2 linked regions of the Pedobacter sp. W3I1 genome follow. Each later gene encodes a partner of the first gene's protein in a complex. Links are inferred from orthologs where the notes say so. Each region holds a gene or a part of one and is shown on either strand. Other genes may lie near its edges.

What was found.
Region 2: the proteins of metK (region 1) and groL are in contact, whole or in part, in a cryo-EM structure (PDB 8P4O), measured with the Escherichia coli proteins. The link is inferred for Pedobacter sp. W3I1 from one-to-one orthologs.

Annotation. Positions count from the first base shown.
Region 1 is NZ_JAUSXN010000001.1:49,948-59,153, forward strand. Bases 329-3,237 are described here. They hold metK (methionine adenosyltransferase), read left to right. Parts: upstream 329-1,112; coding sequence 1,113-2,363; downstream 2,364-3,237. Other genes in these bases: QF042_RS00260 (diacylglycerol kinase family protein), read right to left, coding at 329-887. In the rest of the region: more of QF042_RS00260, read right to left, coding at 6-328; QF042_RS00270 (peptidase domain-containing ABC transporter), read right to left, coding at 3,293-5,404; QF042_RS00275 (HlyD family secretion protein), read right to left, coding at 5,410-6,570; QF042_RS00280 (bacteriocin), read right to left, coding at 6,632-6,838; QF042_RS00285 (biopolymer transporter ExbD), read right to left, coding at 7,144-7,677; QF042_RS00290 (superoxide dismutase family protein), read right to left, coding at 7,874-8,404; QF042_RS00295 (hypothetical protein), read left to right, coding at 8,525-8,872; QF042_RS00300 (DMT family transporter), read left to right, coding at 9,051-9,206. UniProt on the Escherichia coli protein: Catalyzes the formation of S-adenosylmethionine (AdoMet) from methionine and ATP.
Region 2 is NZ_JAUSXN010000001.1:184,478-193,628, reverse strand. What follows is about bases 2,175-5,028. They hold groL (chaperonin GroEL), read right to left. Parts: upstream 4,494-5,028; coding sequence 2,856-4,493; downstream 2,175-2,855. Other genes in these bases: groES (co-chaperone GroES), read right to left, coding at 4,607-4,897; QF042_RS00795 (PKD domain-containing protein), read right to left, coding at 2,175-2,502. Also shown: more of QF042_RS00795, read right to left, coding at 1-2,174; QF042_RS00780 (TIGR03915 family putative DNA repair protein), read right to left, coding at 5,115-5,879; QF042_RS00775 (putative DNA modification/repair radical SAM protein), read right to left, coding at 6,013-7,269; QF042_RS00770 (hypothetical protein), read right to left, coding at 7,340-7,888; QF042_RS00765 (HD domain-containing protein), read right to left, coding at 7,974-8,621; QF042_RS00760 (helix-turn-helix domain-containing protein), read right to left, coding at 8,694-8,975.

The sequences.
Region 1 (9,206 bases):
CTCAATTAGGGTACAATCACTTTGAGCGAGAGCGGGTTTACTACCGCGTGTATCTCTGTCCCCATTTGTAATGGCTCTCCATCCACATGCACTGCGCCAGCTTTTTCTCTGGTTATTTTAATGTTTTTGCCTTTAATAATTTCAATCATATCTGATGTTTCCGCCTTCCCCCTTAACATTACATAACCTAATAATGGCAGTTTTATTGTCGGAAAAGGTTTAATAATACAAACATCCAGCAAACCATCTTTTATAGAGGCGTTAGGTGCAATATAAACGTCGTTTCCATACTGAGAAGAATTGGCAATGCTGATGGCAAAAGCTTTCCGGGTATATTCAATACCATCAATATTGATCAGGTAAGTTTGTGCTTTATAGTTAAAAACCTCCTTAAAACCCAGCTTTATATAACCTGATAGTCCGCGTTTTTTATCTTTCGAGAAAACAGAACTCAAATGGGCATCGAAACCCATTCCAGCCAGGTTGAAAAAACATTTTTGGTTAAACTCGGCACTATCAATCCGATCGACTTTAAAATTATTGATCAGGGAAAGTGCATACCTTAAGTTTTTGGAAATATTTAAAAACCTGGCCAGACCATTCCCAGATCCAAGGGGCAAAATCCCTAAAACCTTATCGTGTTTTAGCACTTTGCTTGCTACCTCGTTAATGGTTCCATCGCCACCCGCAGCCACAATTACATCGAAGTTTTTAGTTGCTGCCTCATCTGCCAATTCCGCGGCATGGCCAACATATTCGCTAAAAACAAAGTTTGGGCTAAACTTTTCTTTATCCAGATATTGATCAATAAAATCGGGGATGCGTAACTTCCCTCTCCCACCAGAGATAGGGTTTATAATAAAGAGGATATTGATCTTTGTGTGCAAAGTGTAAGAATGAGTGCACAAAATAATCTATAATTTTTGAAATAAAGAAAATATGCTAATTTTGCACCAGTAAAAAAGTGGATTGATTTGCTATCCCGATACCTCGGGACCGGATTGCAACCACTTAAAAAAATTGCTAATGCCTTCTTTCAATCATTTAAACACCTGTTTCCAAGGGGTTTGGCAATTCTTAATTTGTTTATTTACCATTAATTTATTTAATAAATGTCATATTTATTTACATCAGAATCTGTTTCTGAAGGCCACCCAGATAAAATCGCCGATCAAATTTCGGATGCATTAATTGATAACTTTTTAGCTTTCGATCCAGAATCAAAGGTTGCTTGCGAAACTTTGGTAACTACTGGTCAGGTTATTTTGGCTGGTGAGGTAAAATCTAAAACATATTTAGATGTACAACAAATTGCCCGTGATGTAATTAAGAAAATAGGGTACACCAAAAGCGAGTACATGTTTGAGGCCAACTCTTGCGGAATTTTATCAGCAATACACGAGCAATCTCAAGATATTAACCAGGGTGTAGATAGAAGCAACAAAGAAGAACAAGGTGCTGGCGATCAGGGTATGATGTTTGGTTATGCTACCAACGAAACGGAAGACTATATGCCATTGGCATTAAATCTTTCTCATAAATTATTACAGGAATTGGCTGTTTTGCGCCGCGAAAATAACGAAATTACTTATTTACGCCCTGATGCAAAAAGCCAGGTTACGTTAGAGTACGACGATAATAACAAACCAGTGCGTATTGATGCGATTGTAATTTCAACGCAGCACGATGATTTTGATGAAGAGGCAACCATGTTGGCTAAAATCAAAACTGATTTAGTGAATATCCTGATTCCAAGAATTATCAAAGCCAATCCGGCTTACGCACATTTATTTAACGATAAAATTGAATACCACATTAACCCAACCGGTAAATTTGTAATTGGTGGTCCTCATGGCGATACCGGTTTAACCGGAAGAAAAATTATTGTTGATACTTACGGTGGTAAAGGTGCTCACGGTGGTGGTGCTTTCTCTGGTAAAGATCCAAGTAAGGTGGATAGAAGTGCCGCTTATGCTACACGCCATATTGCTAAAAACTTAGTGGCTGCTGGTGTGGCCGACGAAATTTTAGTTCAGGTATCATATGCTATCGGGGTTGCAAAACCAATGGGTATTTACATCAATACTTACGGCACTGGTAAAGTGGGTAAAACAGATGGCGAGATTGCTAAAATTGTAGAATCGATTTTCGATATGCGCCCTTATTTTATTGAGCAACGCTTGAAATTAAGAAACCCAATTTATAGCGAAACGGCTGCCTACGGACACATGGGCCGTAAGCCAGAAACGGTTACCAAAACTTTCAGAACACCAAATGGTGAAGAAAAAACAGTTACTGTTGATTTGTTTACCTGGGAGAAATTAGATTACGTAGATCAGGTTAAAGCTGCTTTCGGCATTTAATTCTTCTAATAAATTTTATAGAAAAGGCGTTTTGCATCATTGCAGAACGCCTTTTTTGTTGTGGCCTGCGCGTAACTTACGAAGTTTGCCGGTGCATGTGGCCTGCCCAAGCTTCGTAAGTTGGCCTCGTGTAGTCGGATGGTAACATTCAACACCACCAGATTCCATATTGGGTGGCTCAGCAAACAGCAGAAAAATCATTGATAACTTTTTTGAAAAGCAGGTTCCTGTGTGCATCGGTTTCGAAAGCCCTGCCATCCGCTTTATCCCGATTTTACATCGGGATGCTCGCTTTTGTCAGGTTTATTGAACTTGAGCCGGTGGTTCTTGGCAAAGAATCCCCACTCAAAAATAAATACTTGGAACTGTGCTATCTTCAGTTAATGGAGGAAGCGGATTCTCCCTTGTCTAAAATCAGAATTTGTTGTCCTGCAGTCAGATGTTACCATCTGACTGGATATTTGTGTCGGATGGTAACATCAATTCCATGTTTGGTGGCTCACCAAACAGCAGGAAATGTCGGATATGAAATAATGAGCTTGTGTTTTTTGAAAAGCAAGGTTCTGTGTACATCGGTACCGAAAGTCCCGCCATCCGCTTTATCCCGATTTTACATCGGGATGCTCGCTCCTTTCAGGTTTATTTAACTTAGGCTGGTGGTCTTAGGAAGATTAATCCCTCACAAAGAAATATTCTGGAACTGTGCTATTTTCCGGTAATAGTAGCAAAAGCCTAACCCACCCAAACCTGATTGAAATGGAAAGCCCGTAATCCCGATCTTCATCGGGAGCGGACTTGTAATAAAAAGCAGGACGAACATTAAAAAAAGCTACAACAACTGCTTTACAAAAAATAATATAAAACATGCTTTTCCCCTCCCTAGACTTACGAAATTTTCCCTACACCCGTACCCGCCTAAACTTCGTAAGCTAGGCCAAGTGGTATTTCAGTTCCTGATGGCTGCCCTGCTCAACCACTACACCCTTATCCAATACAATAATTTTATCGGCATTATTCAATGTGCTCGATCGGTGCGTAATTACAATTACAGTTTTCTGTTCAGCTTTTAAAAGTTCGATCATTCGTTGTACATGTTGCTCAGAAACCGAATCGAGCGATGAGGTGGCCTCATCTAAAATTAGAATTTCAGGATCGCGATATAAAGCCCTTGCAATGGCAATCCGCTGCCTTTGCCCGCCTGATAAAGCTGTTCCGTTTTCACCCAAATAAGTTTGAAAGCCTTTGGGTAAAGCCTCTATAAAACCAATTAAACCCAATTTAGTGGCAATATCAATAATTTTTTGCATGTCGGGTTCTTCTTCGCCAATGGCAATATTATCGATTACGTTACCAGCAAATAAATCGATCTGCTGGGGCACTACTGATATCATTCTGCGAAGCGAAGAATTGGTTATGTATTTCAGATCATATTTGCCAATGCGCACATTGCCCGCCTGTATAGGATAAATATTCTGCAGGATAGACATTAAAGTAGATTTTCCCGAGCCACTCTCGCCCACAATGGCCGTAAATTTCCCTTGTGGAATGGTTAAATTCAGGTTTTCGAAAACAGGCAACCTTGCCCCATAGCGAAAGGAAACATTTTCGAAGTGGATATCGCCAATTTTATCGGTACTCAGTTCAATCTGGTTCTCATCACTTTCGCGCTCCAGATCCATAATTTCGAACAACCTATCGGCTGCAATAACAGCATCCTGTACAGTTTTATTCATTCCGATTAAAGAGGAAACTGGTCCTGTAAAATAACCGATCAAGGTATAAAACGACAGTAATTCTCCAGGTGTAATCGAATTGCTTAACACGTAACCTGCGCCCACCCAAAGCAATACAATGGTAATCATGCGTGAAATAAATTCGGTAGAAGTACCCGATACAACAGCATTAATATTCGATTTAAAGCCTGCCTGGAGCAACTTGATAAAACGGGTTTCGGTTTTGTCGTTAGCATGATCTTCCAGGCCAAAACGTTTAATCGTACCTACTGCATTTAAGCTTTCTACCAATTGCGATTCGAGCTCGGCAGCATCTTCCATCAACCTACGCTGGGTACGTTTGTTAAACCGATCGGTAATCACATAAATTACAAAATACAATGGAATAACGGTAAGTGTAATGAGTGCGAGTTTCCAGTAGTAGGTAAACATCATGATGAATGAGAAGAAAACAATAAAAATGTTCACTACAAAATTTACGCATACATCATTTAAAAAAGTTCTGATTTTTACGGCATCGTTAATCCTCGAAATAATTTCGCCCACCCGCATGGTATCAAAAAACTGCTGTGGCAAACGGAGCAAGTGTTTGTAATAACCTAAAATAAGTTGCGAATCGATTAACTGGCCCGTTTTTAAGGTAAAAATTGTTTTCGCCGAGCCAATAAACAGCTGCACCATAAGAATAACCATCATGGCTATACTCATAAGGTTTAGCAAATTATGGTTACCATCTACCAGTACAAAATCGACTAATTTCTGAACAAAAATAGAGGTGGATAAACCCAGTACAGTATAAACAATAGCACCAAATAAAACCTGCGTCAGAATGCCTTTGTGCGGTTTAATCAAACTCCAAAATCTACCCTGGATTGATTTTTTTTCATTGCCGATCTGAAAATCTTCTGATGGCAACAATAAGACTAACGCACCAGTCCACTCCTTTTTGAATTCATCATGCGTTTTACGGTGCACTTTCCCATCTATAGGGTCCATCACCTCTATAAACTTACTATTTACTTTATAAATCACTACATAATGCTGAAGGATATCATTCACAATGATATGCGCTATAGCGGGCGTAGGTATTTTAAATAAACTATCAAAAGGTGCTTTTACGCCTTTCGCCTCAAATCCTAGTTTTTGGGCAGCTTCTACAAGTCCTAAAACGGTTGTACCTTTTTTATCGGTTCCGGCAAGCTGCCTGATGCGGGCAACGGCCAAATCCAATTTATAATGAGCAGCAATTGAAGCGAGACAAGCCGCACCACAATCTGTTATATCTCGTTGCTTAACCTTTGTACCCATTGCCTTTATGTTTTCTGGATTAAGTTTGGATTAACCCAATCATCTACCTTGTCGTAAAGTAATTGATATAAACTACGATCTGTTACTTTAAAGCGGGCGGTAAAATTCATTCCTTTTTTGAGGTATCCTTTGTAACCATTCTTCAGCATCAGAAAATTTTTATCCATCAAACACTTTACTTTAAAAGCAGGTTGATTACCATTTAAAATCACAATATCATCCGAAATATCGATCACTTTACCTATTGCCAAACCCCACTGATTATAATTATAAGCATTGATCTGAAAATGCACTTCCTGTCCTTTTCTAATCAGGCCAATATCTGAAGGGTTGATGTAACAATAAGCGGCCAAACCGGCATCGGGCGAAACTTCCCCAACTTTTTGATTGGCAAATACGTAAGCACCTTGTTGTAAGCCGACTAAATTTTGTACGGAACCATCAATCGGCGCGCGCAATACATATTGTTTTTTCTGTTCGTTAAGTTCTGCCTGCTGCCCGGAAAGCTGGCGCAGTTCGTTGCGGTAACCATTGGCTTCGGTTTGCCATTGGGTTTTATATTTGGTACGCACCATTAAGTAAACCGATTCGGCCTGCTCGAGTTCGTATTTATATTTTTCGTATTCTGATTGCGTAAGTACTTTGTTTTGATAAAGTTTACTGTAGCGCGCAAAGGTACTGGTGGCCTGTCTTTTTGCAATACCAGCATTTTTTAATTCTTGTATATATTGTTGCCAGGATGCTACATATTGCCCGGTTTGCAGACTTGATGAACCGCCATTAAACGAGAGTAGCGTGCGGATATCCTCCAGGAATTGGGTGATTTGATTTTTACGCGTTTCTACCAAAGCATCTTGCTGTTTAGGTAAACCTGCATCAATGGCCAGTAACGTATCACCTTGTTTAAGTCTTTTATTATCCGAAAGTCTGTACGCTATTAAGCGGCCATTAACCGGTACAATAAGTTCTGTTTTTTCGATGGTAGATTGTAAAATACCTGTACCTTTTATACTAATGGGTATTTTAATAAAGGGAAGGGCAATCAAAACAATTAAAATGGCTGCCACGGCAACGATATAAATTAACTGGCTTGATTTACTAATTTGGGAACGGTAAACGAGAGCGGTATTTGAAATTCTTTCTGTAGAGTAGCTGGTTAGCGCCATAGTGTCGAAATCATAAAGCATCCGCTATTCTGAAAACAGAACAGCGGATACAATAAATTGCTTATAGACTCCAAACAAGTTTCAAAACATTGGTTACTGTTTTGCTTAAAAATGCTGAAGTGTCTGCGCCAACTGCATTTAAAGTTCCTGAAAGAGAAGCTAAAAGTTCGCTTAATGTATTGTTAACAATACCACCACCTTCAACTTGTGACATTTCAGTTGTGTTCATTTCTTTAACACTAAGATTTTTTAATTCTAAACTTTTCATACTAGATTTTTTTTGAGTTTTGAGATCCCTACTCTTTTGAAGGCTTTTCGGGATGCGCCTGATGCTTGGCCAAACACTTCAACGAATGTAACCATATTCGCTATAATGACGTAGTATTAAACATCTAACACAAACCTAACGATTCGTTAATAATCCGAATAAACACCCTCTAGAACACCAAAACGCAATCTCTATTAAAAAACTAGGGTATTAGTTTTCATATTCAATTTATTCATTAGTCTTATACGCTTTTATATTCTTTTTATTCGTTGTATTCATGGCTTGGATTTTAAAAAATCAATGACCTATATGCCGTTCATTTTCATAAATGCGACCTCTTTTTCTGTAATATGATCATCGTCAATGGCATACGATTTAATATTGGCAATTCTCATTTCATCAATTACATCTATAAGATCCTGGAACTTAGCGGTTTTAGCTGGCTTGATAATGACAATCATGTATTTAGTTGGATTATGTTGATGGGTTTCAGCAACCAGTTTCTCGTTTGCCATAATCTCTTTCTGAATATTTGCTACCGGGATAACCTTCATATTTGCTTTTTCTATGGTTCCCATGTAGCAAACAGCCTTATTGTTTTTGCCGAGCAGGATGGTCATGGTACGAGATTCAGGATAATTTTCCACGACATTAACATCCGTTTTATCAGGTTTGGCGATATCTGCCGCATTTAAAGTACCTAAAGAAGTGGTGAGCATAAAAAAAGTCGTTAATAAAAACATCAGGTCGACCATTGCGGTAAGGTCTACCCTTGGTGCAGTTTTTTTGGTTCTTCCCTTTACAGCCTTGCCGCTTTGAGATTCGTTTAGTGTTGCCATAATAATTTAGGTTTTTAATGATGATGACAAGCCCGATCAAATTGCATAAAAAAAGCAGTTAAAAAATTAACCGCTTAAAGACTCCAACAGAAAATCGTCATCTCGACTGAAACGCAGTGGAATGGAAAGATCTTTAATAGATTTCTCGACTGCGTTGCACTCCGCTCGAAATGACGATCAAACTAATATACAAATCTTACTTCACCGCTTCAATTACACCGCAACCCACCCGTGGTCCTGAGTTACCGGTTGGTTGTGTAGTATAATCGTCGGTACCGCCATGTACAATAATTCCACGGCCGATAATATTTTTGATATCGCCATCTTTAATGCTCCATCTATCGGTGGTAACCGAAAGGGTTGCGTGGCCTTTACTGTCTAGCATAATATTGCCAATATCTCCGCTATGATAAGCGGCAGACCCCCATTTTCCGTGCGCTTCTTTTGTGGGGTTCCAATGTCCATGGGTGTTTTCGCCCATATTGCCGCAATCGCCATGTTCGTGAAAGTGGACGGCAACATTGCTGTCGGCACGTGCCGCAAAATTCATCTCGATATCCATCTTAATTTTTCCATCACTCAATTCATAAAACTTCGCTGTTCCTATGGTTTTAGTATGATCAGCTGTTTCTGTCAATGTTGCCTGGGCAATTTCTTTGTCGGTTTTTGTACAAGCACTTACCAGTGCTACGCCTACGATGGCTAGTTTTAAAAGATATTTTCTCATTGCTTTAGGGTTTAATTCCATACAACAAACACACTGATAATCATTTGGTTTGACTTAAAACAAGTAGGAGTAAAACCATTTCCTATGCTACTTGTTTAAGTATTATAAAATCGTATAATTATGGAACGGCCAATTGCAATGAACACTTTGAGTCAAATTTTAGAGAAATTGAGGCTTAAAGGAAAAGATAATGAATTAAAAATATCCGATCATGGTAAGATGCAGAGCAAAACGCTGGGCAAAATTTATAAACCTGAAGATTTAACTATCGTCAAAACCTATCGTTTTGAAGGAGATTCGGATCCGGCAGACAACTCAGTACTCTATCTAATCGAAGATCAGGATAAAAACATTGGTTACATATTAGACGCTTACGGCATATATTCTGATAATGAAGGGCCGGCATTTGATGACTTCTTAAAGAAGATTCCTACCGAAAATAGAGACGAACAGGAACTGTTTTCTTAATAACCTAACTTGATTGAAAAGGGAGAATTAGCGTAATCTGATTCTCCCTTTTTTTATTTTAAAAGATGAACAGGCTATAATTCCGTAATTTTGCGCCTCATTTACGAGCCCCAGATGAAAAGCAAAATCAATATCCCACCCATACCAGCTGTTTTACTGTCTATTATCAGTGTACAGTGTGGGGGCTGCAATTGCAAAAGGGCTTTTTCCACAAATTGGCGCTGCCGCTACCGCGTCCTTAAGGATCGGTTTATCAGCGGTGATTTTATTAATTGCCTTTAGGCCAAACCTGTTTAAGTTAAACGCCAAACAATGGAAATATGTTATCCTATAT
Region 2 (9,151 bases), 140 kb from region 1 along the record:
ACTGGTATAGGTATAATTTATGCCGGCCAGATTTGCTGATAGGGTAATGGCTGTTGAAGTGGCATTACAAATTGTTAAATTAGGTGCCGCTGCTGTTGCAATGGGGTTTGGCTTAATTACGATAAATAATAAGAATGGTGTTCCATCGCAACCCTCTAAATGAGGTATAATGGTGTAGGTAACATTTGCATCAGCATTAAGGTCGGTATTGGTGAGTACATCGTTAATATCCCCGATTCCAGTTGTTGTGTAGCCAGTGGCAGATGCTGTTCCTGTAGCCGTCCAGGTATAAGTAACGCCTGTTACTGCAGAGGTTGGTGCATAGGCTATATTATTGCCCGTGCAAATGGTTTTAGTTGCTGCGCTTGTTACACTGATGTTGGGTTTTATTTTTAAAATAATATCATCATCTATCTGGTTGCAAGGTGGCGCCAGGGCTGTTGTTACTCTTAATTGTAACGTAACTGTGCCTGCTGTTTTTTCGGCTGCGGTTGGCGTGTACGTTGCATTTAAATCGTTTCTGCTCGGTGTAAACGTTCCTTGGCCACCAATCCATGTTTGAGATGAGGTGGCACCTGTTATGGTTCCGCTTAGGGTAAAGCTTGGATCATTAAAACAAATGCTTTGATCTAACCCTGCATTTACAACAGGAGCTGTGCTAAAGGTTATTTTTTGGGTACTGGTTACTGTTCCGCAGTTATTTTTATGGGTGACAGAAATCGTATAAGTATCATAACTATCAAACTTTATAGATGGATATTTGGTGTTGGCGGTGGTACCTCCCGTAAAGCTATAAGTGCCCGAACCCGATGGCGTAACCGTCCAGGTGTAAGTATCTGATAAATCCTGGGTGGTGCCCGTAATCAAGGTTTTGGTCGGCCCTGTTGTGGTATTGTTAAAATCGTAAGTAGCGAGGTTACAAAGTATGATATCAGGCGAAAGCGTAGCTGCCGGACTTTCATTTACCACAACAGTTTGCGGCAGACTGGTCATCACACCGCAAGATGGCGTAGTAATGTTTAAGGTGATGGTGTAAGTGCCCGCATTGGTAAAGTTGAATACTGGTTCTTTACTTGTTGCGCTTGTACCACCTGTAAAACCAACCGCTGGAGAAACCGACCAAAAGTAATTGTTGGCGGCTTCGCATATATTATCCAAAACTGAAAGATCAGAAGCTTTTAATGTTGTTCCTGCACAGATTGTATTTGATGGTAAATTAAAGGCAGGCTTGGGCGGATCCTGAATGCAGATTTTCATTTCTACAGGATCGGCATCACACTCGCCTGTAATATTTTTAGATTCTAATCTGATGATATGTTCTCCATGTGTTGGAAAACTGTAAACTAAATTAAATGATTTTGGTTTATTTGCCGCTTTAATCACACCATCAACATACCAGTTATAGGTTACATTATTTGGGGTACAGGCTGGTGTATTGGTATTCGGATTTTCGCCTAAAAGGGAGGTGTTAACAAATATGATATTGGCATTGGTACAGCCCGGTGTATTAAAGGTAAATGAGTTTATCGGTTTTACCACTACCTTGGCTGAAGAAGAAACAGGTGTTCCCATTGTAGAACAGAAAGCATTTGATACCCTGATGGATACATCAAAGGCATTGTAAATTGTGCCAGCACTCGATGTAGAAACACTTCCGCAAGATGATTTGGTGTAGGGGTGTGTAACCTTGCCACCATTGGCAATAATTTCGCAAAGGGTGTGGGTGGTTGTAGCCTGGTCACCCCATGTGATGGTATAAATATCTCCGGGGAAATTGTTTTGTATGCCCGAAGTTGAAGTAACATCAACATTAAAGGTAAAATCGGCAGACGGTAAACATAACACCGTATTTCCGGTATTGGCAAAAGCGGTTATTGCTTTGTTGTTGATCAGCAGATAGGCTTTTGTAGCCACAGTGCCATTTGGCATTACTGCTTTGGTATAAATGGTGTAATGTGCTTGTTGGGCAGTAAAAGTCTGTATTGCTGTAGGAAAAGGGATTGGCGGCAAGATTCCGCCGCTTACTTCATCGGTAATGGTTGCGGTAACGGTGCTGTTTGCTGTAGATTCGTTTGTGAGGGAGAAAGAATTATTGGCTCTACTGATACAGGTACCAAAGGTTTCATTGTTTGCTGCATTTAACAATGTTGAACTTAGCTTGGCTTCAACCGCTGCTCCTGCCTTTACTTCAAATGTCGGCGAGGCTGCACTTACTGATACGGGATTGGTTGATTTTACCCTCACCCTGTAGCCTGTGCCTGGAGTAAGGCCAACAGGAAGTATACCATTTACATAAGTGCTGTAAAAACCCATGTAAGTTCCGATAAGTGTTTCGGCACCAAAATTTCCATTTTGATCTGATAAGTACAGTTGAAATTGATTGCCCTGCAATACGCAGCTAGGAGGTACAGTAAAAGGAACAGCGATCGTACTGCCGGGCGTAAACGGTCCAGGATCTACTGTGCCTATATTAACCTGGGCAAAACTTGTTGACGTACACAAAAATGCCCCAAAAAACAGGACAAGAAAAAGCCATTTCCTTTTACAACGAATCTTCATAAATCTCTAACACTAGGGAATGATTTTATTGCGTTCTGGAAGCTTTGTTAGTGAACCTTGCTTTAATCCAACCTCAGAAATGAGTACTAGACCTTAGACGCGTCAATAAATATTCGTTGTAAAGAACGTAATTTTTGTACTACGCTTACAAAACTTTACACCAACGTCAACTAAATGAATGGGTTATAGAATTGATAAAGCTTCGTTTTTGATAGTAATAGCGCATAAAAAAACCCTCAAGGCTTATGCCTTGAGGGAATATTTTTTACACGAAATCGTTTCGCTATAGAATGGTATTACATCATACCACCCATACCGCCACCGCCCATTGGAGGCATTGGAGCACCACCTTCTTCAGGCTCGTCTGCTAAAACAACTTCTGTAGTTAATAACATCGCTGCAATAGAAGCTGCATTTTCTAATGCTACACGGCTTACTTTAGTTGGATCGATAACACCGGCACCAATTAAGTTTTCGTATACATCAGTACGTGCATTGTATCCGAAATCGGCTTTACCTTCTTTAACTTTTTGAACTACGATAGAACCTTCAATACCTGCGTTTTCGCAAATTTGACGTAATGGCTCTTCGATAGCACGACGGATGATCTGAATACCAGTGTTTTCATCTTCGTTAGCACCTTTTAGGTTAGCTAAAGCTTCAACCGCACGGATAAAAGCAACACCACCACCAGCAACAATACCTTCTTCTACAGCCGCACGGGTTGCATGTAAAGCATCATCAACACGGTCTTTTTTCTCTTTCATTTCAACCTCACTAGCTGCACCTACATAAAGAACGGCAACACCGCCTGCTAATTTAGCCAAACGCTCTTGTAATTTTTCTTTATCGTAATCAGATGTAGTCGTTTCGATTTGAGATTTAATTTGGCTAACACGTGATTTAATATCTTCAGGGTTACCAGCGCCGTTAATTACGGTCGTATTGTCTTTGTCAACAATAACTTTCTCAGCAGAACCTAAATAAGTTAAATCGGCATTTTCTAATTTATAACCTCTTTCTTCTGATACAACAACACCACCAGTTAAGATTGCGATGTCTTCTAACATTGCTTTTCTTCTATCACCAAAACCCGGAGCTTTAACAGCAACAACTTTTAATGAACCGCGGATTTTGTTAACCACTAAAGTAGCTAAAGCTTCGCCATCTAAATCTTCAGAAATGATCACCAATGGTTTACCAGTTTGAACAGTTTTTTCTAAAACCGGTAACAATTCTTTCATGTTACTGATTTTTTTGTCGTAGATTAAAATGTAAGGGTTTTCTAATTCAGCTTCCATTTTATCTGCATTGGTAACAAAATATGGAGATAAATAACCTCTGTCAAATTGCATACCTTCAACCGTTTTAACTTCAGTTTCGGTACCTTTTGCTTCTTCAACCGTAATTACACCATCTTTACCAACTTTGCTCATGGCCTCAGCAATTAACGAACCGATAACTTCGTCGTTGTTAGCCGAGATAGAGGCAACTTGTTTAATTTTATTGTTATCATCACCAACCGCTTGTGATTGAGATTTTAAGTTTTCTACAACAGCAGCAACCGCTTTATCAATACCACGTTTTAAGTCCATTGGATTTGCACCAGCAGCAACGTTTTTAATACCAGTAGTAATAATTGCCTGAGCCAATACAGTAGCAGTAGTCGTACCATCACCAGCAATATCAGCTGTTTTTGAAGCTACTTCTTTAACCATTTGAGCACCCATGTTCTCCACCGCATCTTTCAATTCGATTTCTTTTGCAACTGTAACACCATCTTTAGTGATTACTGGTGAACCGAATTTTTTATCGATAATTACGTTACGGCCTTTTGGACCTAAAGTTACTTTTACTGCATTTGCAAGAATATCAACACCTCTTTTCAGGGCGTCGCGTGCTTCTACGTTATATTTTACTTGTTTTGACATTATTTTTAAATTTTGAATGATTGTATGAGAGAATGGTTGAATATTCTCTCCTATTCTTTTATTTTTTGATTTATGCTGAATTCACTCATTGAAACACTGAGTCATTCAATCATTAATTACCCAACAACAGCGTAAATATCAGTTTCGCGCATAATTAAGTAATCTTTGCCTTCGTAAGGGAATTCGGTACCACCGTATTTACCATAAATTACAACATCGCCAACTTTTACGCTCGCTTTTTTACCTTCAGAATCTTCTTCAGAAACAGAAACTACAGTTCCTTTAGATGGTTTTTCTTTTGCAGTATCAGGGATATACAAACCTGATGCAGTTTTTTCTTCTGCCGCAGCCGGTTCAACTATTACTCTGTTCGAACTGCCAGCAATTGGTTTAAGGTTTAACGCCATAACTTTTATTATTTTTTTATTTTGATTTGAGTTTTTTAACTAAGCTTACAATTAACACTTTTTATGCCAAGAGGCTTTGAGGGACAAATTTTCACCAAACTGTCAAACTTTCTACGCTAATTGAGAATGTAGGTGTCAGCATGGCAGTAACTTTTAATTTTTTTAGCCAAATTTATTCATGTTTTTAACCAAGTATTCTCAGTTGACGACCTGTTATTTAAATCGGAGTTTTCTCTGTTAAATATTTCCAATACCTTTTGGGCACATGCTGCAAATGTAGTTTGGTGTTTTTACGTGCTACAATATTTGCACTTTTAAAATAATCTTTCCAAAGCGTTGCATATAAAGCTTCGCCATCGTCCATTAAAACTGGTGCCGGGTTTTGTTTATTTACACCGTTAGTAAAGCTAATTGTAATTTCTTCAACCGTGGTTAAATTATAGTGCAGGCCGTACTTACGTTTTAAATCATAAATCACCCATTGTTGATCGGCATATCGGTTTTTAAAATGGTTAGATATTAAGGGCAGCACATTAAAATCAGGGTCGATACTGGCATAAAATATCCCGTCGCCGGTTTTCTGAAAACGAATAAATGCTTCCATCCTGTGTTTTTCTCTCTCAACACTTTTGGCATACTTGGCCAGGGCAATTACATGCGCATTACCATAATTGCTTTCAGCACCTAACTGACTTTGAAAAATATATAGCGTAAATTGAAAGAGGTGATTGTAAGCTTCTGGAATTTCCGATAAATAGCTGCAATAAAATTTGCGCAGCCAGTCTTTTTTGAGTCTCTTTTGCAGTCCTGCCCAAACCCGATCGGCTTTCTCATCATTGGTGGTCACCGTAAAGCTTTCTACAAAAGCTTCCGGTTGAAAAATTGAAGAAGATTTTAGCATAACTTTTCCTGGTTTGCGTTCAAACCATTCAAAAACCGATGTTAAAAGGCCTTGCAGGGAGCCATCAAAAATGTAAGTCATTGGATGTTCGTTTGGTCGTCATCTCGACTGAAACGCAGTGAAATGGAGAGATCTATCAAGATAGATTTAGCTTCGCTGAGCCTTCGGGTTCTCGACTACGTTGCACTCCGTTCGAAATGACGATTCGGATATTTCAAAACAATATCATCTGGTTGCTATCTGTTTTTAAATATTTACTCTGGCTTTCGGCCAAAATAAAAGCTTTAATCTGTGTGCCCTGGTAATCTTTCAGCTGGTAAGGGCTGTCCAGGCAAACCATAAAGTGTTTGGCCCGGTTGTAGGCTACGCCGATTTTTTTTAACTGATCGATCCTGAGTTTTCCGAATTTTCGGGCCTGTACAATTTTTTTGGCTGACATTACACCAATGCCCGGTATGCGGAGGATCATCTGATAATCAGCTTTATTAATGTCAACCGGGAAATGCTGCATATTTCTAATCGCCCAACTTAATTTAGGATCTATATCTACATCAAGATTTGGATTAGCATCATTTAAAATCTCCTGCACTTTAAAGCCATAAAACCGCATTAACCAATCGGTTTGGTATAATCTGTTTTCTCTTAACAATGGCGGCTGTGTGCCCAGGATGGGCATTCGGGTATCATTACTAATAGGTACATAGCCCGAATAGTATACCCTTTTTAAAGAGAAATTTTTGTAAAACGCATTTGCGGTATACATAATATCCTTATCGCTCTCTGGTGTGGCGCCAATAACCATTTGGGTACTTTGCCCGGCAGGAACAAATTTAGGTACATGCTTGATTAACTTTTTATCTGCCGAAAACTGCGTAATCTGTTGTTGTACAAATGCTAAAGGTTTAATCACGTCCTCATGATTTTTTTCCGGAGCCAAAAGTTTTAAACCTGCTTCAGTTGGCATTTCTAAATTAATGCTCATACGGTCGGCATATAAACCGGCCTCTTTAATCAGTTCATCACTGGCGCCAGGAATGGTTTTTAGGTGGATATAGCCATTGTAGTTCTGCTCCAAACGGAGTTTTTTAACCACCAATAAGAGCCGTTCCATAGTAAAATCGGCATTTTTGAAAATCCCGGAGCTTAAAAACAATCCTTCAATATAGTTGCGGCGATAAAAATTCATGGTCAGTTCTACCACTTCATCTACTGTAAAAGCTGCACGTTTTACATCGTTGCTTTTACGCGAAACGCAAAACAAACAATCGTATATACAATGGTTGGTTAAGAGGATTTTTAAAAGCGAAACACATCGGCCATCTTCCGTGTAGGTATGGCAAATGCCTGATGTATGGCTATCGCCCAGGCCTTTATTGGTGTTTTTTCTCGTGCCGCCGCTTGATGAACAAGAAACATCGTATTTAGCGGCGTCAGCAAGAATATTTAATTTTTCACGAATGCGATCGAACATAGGGCTGTATTTACTAACAAAGATAGTTTAATAACTAAAAATATTAGCAATTAGATTTACTTAACCTATTCTATTTTGGAATAAAAGTATAACTAAAACTGCTCGATGGATTAAGCTTTCTGCTGATGGGTAGTTGATGTGCAATATTATAACTTTCCTGATAGTCTTGCAGTTCAGAAAAGAAACGGTCTGCTTCACTTTCGTGGTTTTTAAGCGGACTAAAATTAGCTAGAAAATCTGGGTTCTTAAATGTAATTTGATAAAAGTAGCCTCCATTGTGGTTATCGAACATTTCGGTTACGCTGGTTACGTTTTCCCACCCCGAAAAAAATTCGGTTCTCCGGTATAAAAAAGAAGTGCTTTTTAATTTAAAGCTGATGCCTTTTTCGCTAATTAAAATTTTACTATGTACAAAAATCTGGGTTTTGGTAATCCATAATAAAAGGAGTGCCATTAAAATAATCGATAGCGAAACAAATATCAAAGTGGATATTTCGGAAAGCGATGAGGGTAAACTAAAAAGAAAATACAACATTAAGGAAATGAAGAACACAGGGATGCCAACCATCGCGATTAACAAAACACTATTTTTATGGTATTTTAGTTTATAAGGATGCATGAGGATTAATTTTTACAAAGTTAAACCCAAATGTATTGTTCTGAAATACTTACTAATAGGTATTTTATAATAGTCTTTTTGCGGGTTATTTGCCCTCCCACTCTTTGTAAAAGTGCTCCAGGTACAAGAGCATAAAATTATGCCTTTCTGTAGCTATTGCTTTTCCTGCGTCAGTATTCATCATGTCTTTCAACAACAGCAGTTTTTCGTAAAAATGATTAATAGTAGGTGCGGTGGTATTTTTATAGCTTTCTTTGGTGAGGTGTTCTTCTGGTAAAATGGCCGGATCGTAAAGCACCCTGTTCTTGAATCCACCATAGGTAAATGCTCTTGCTATACCAATGGCCCCTATGGCATCTAAGCGATCTGCATCCTGTACAATCTGCATTTCTTTTGAGGTAAACCCTGCGCCATCAAAACTATTTTTGAACGACATGTGCTGGATAATGAGTTTAACATGTGCAATAACTTCAGCATCAACAGCAATCGATGCTAAAAAGGAAGCAGCCATGTTCGGCCCCAATTCTTCATCGCCATTATTAAATTTAGGATCAGCAATATCATGCAATAATGCAGCAAAGGCTACTACAAGTTCATCGCCATTTTCTTGTTGATTAATGGTTTGAGCGGTTTTAAAAACACGTTCAATATGGAACCAATCGTGCCCTGCTTCGGCATTGGCTAATGTTTTCTGAACAAAATCGATGGTTTTTTGAATGGTAGTAGCCTGCATAGTTCTAAATTTATTCCAAAGATATTGGAATTATTTGCAGGGTTAAAGAAATGATATCAACAGTGCCTGAGATTAACCCACCGCTGTCGCCCTTCTCTCATCATCAGCAATAATTTTAATTAAATCATTATGGTTAAGGGTTAATAAGTGAGATACTTCAACCTCTAAAATTGCGGCAATTTGAAATAAACGGTCGATCGTTAATTTACTATAACCGAGCTCAATTTTGCTGTATGCATTTTGAGATATTTTTAATTTCGCTGCCAGATAATCCTGAGTATAGTCTCTGTATTCTCTAATTTTTCTGATATTCCCGGCAACATTCTTTGTCTTTAAAGCCAATACATCTTCCATAAAAAGGGATAAATTTTTTTAGTGTTTTTTCATTATGTACGAAACTTCAAGCTCAACAGATTTTAAAGTGCAAATTTTAGCACTGTTGAGAATTAAGCGAAACCGATTAATGAACTAAATGTTACAACAAAAAAATAACCTAAATGTTTAAGTGTTCTGTTTTTGATTGATACCGT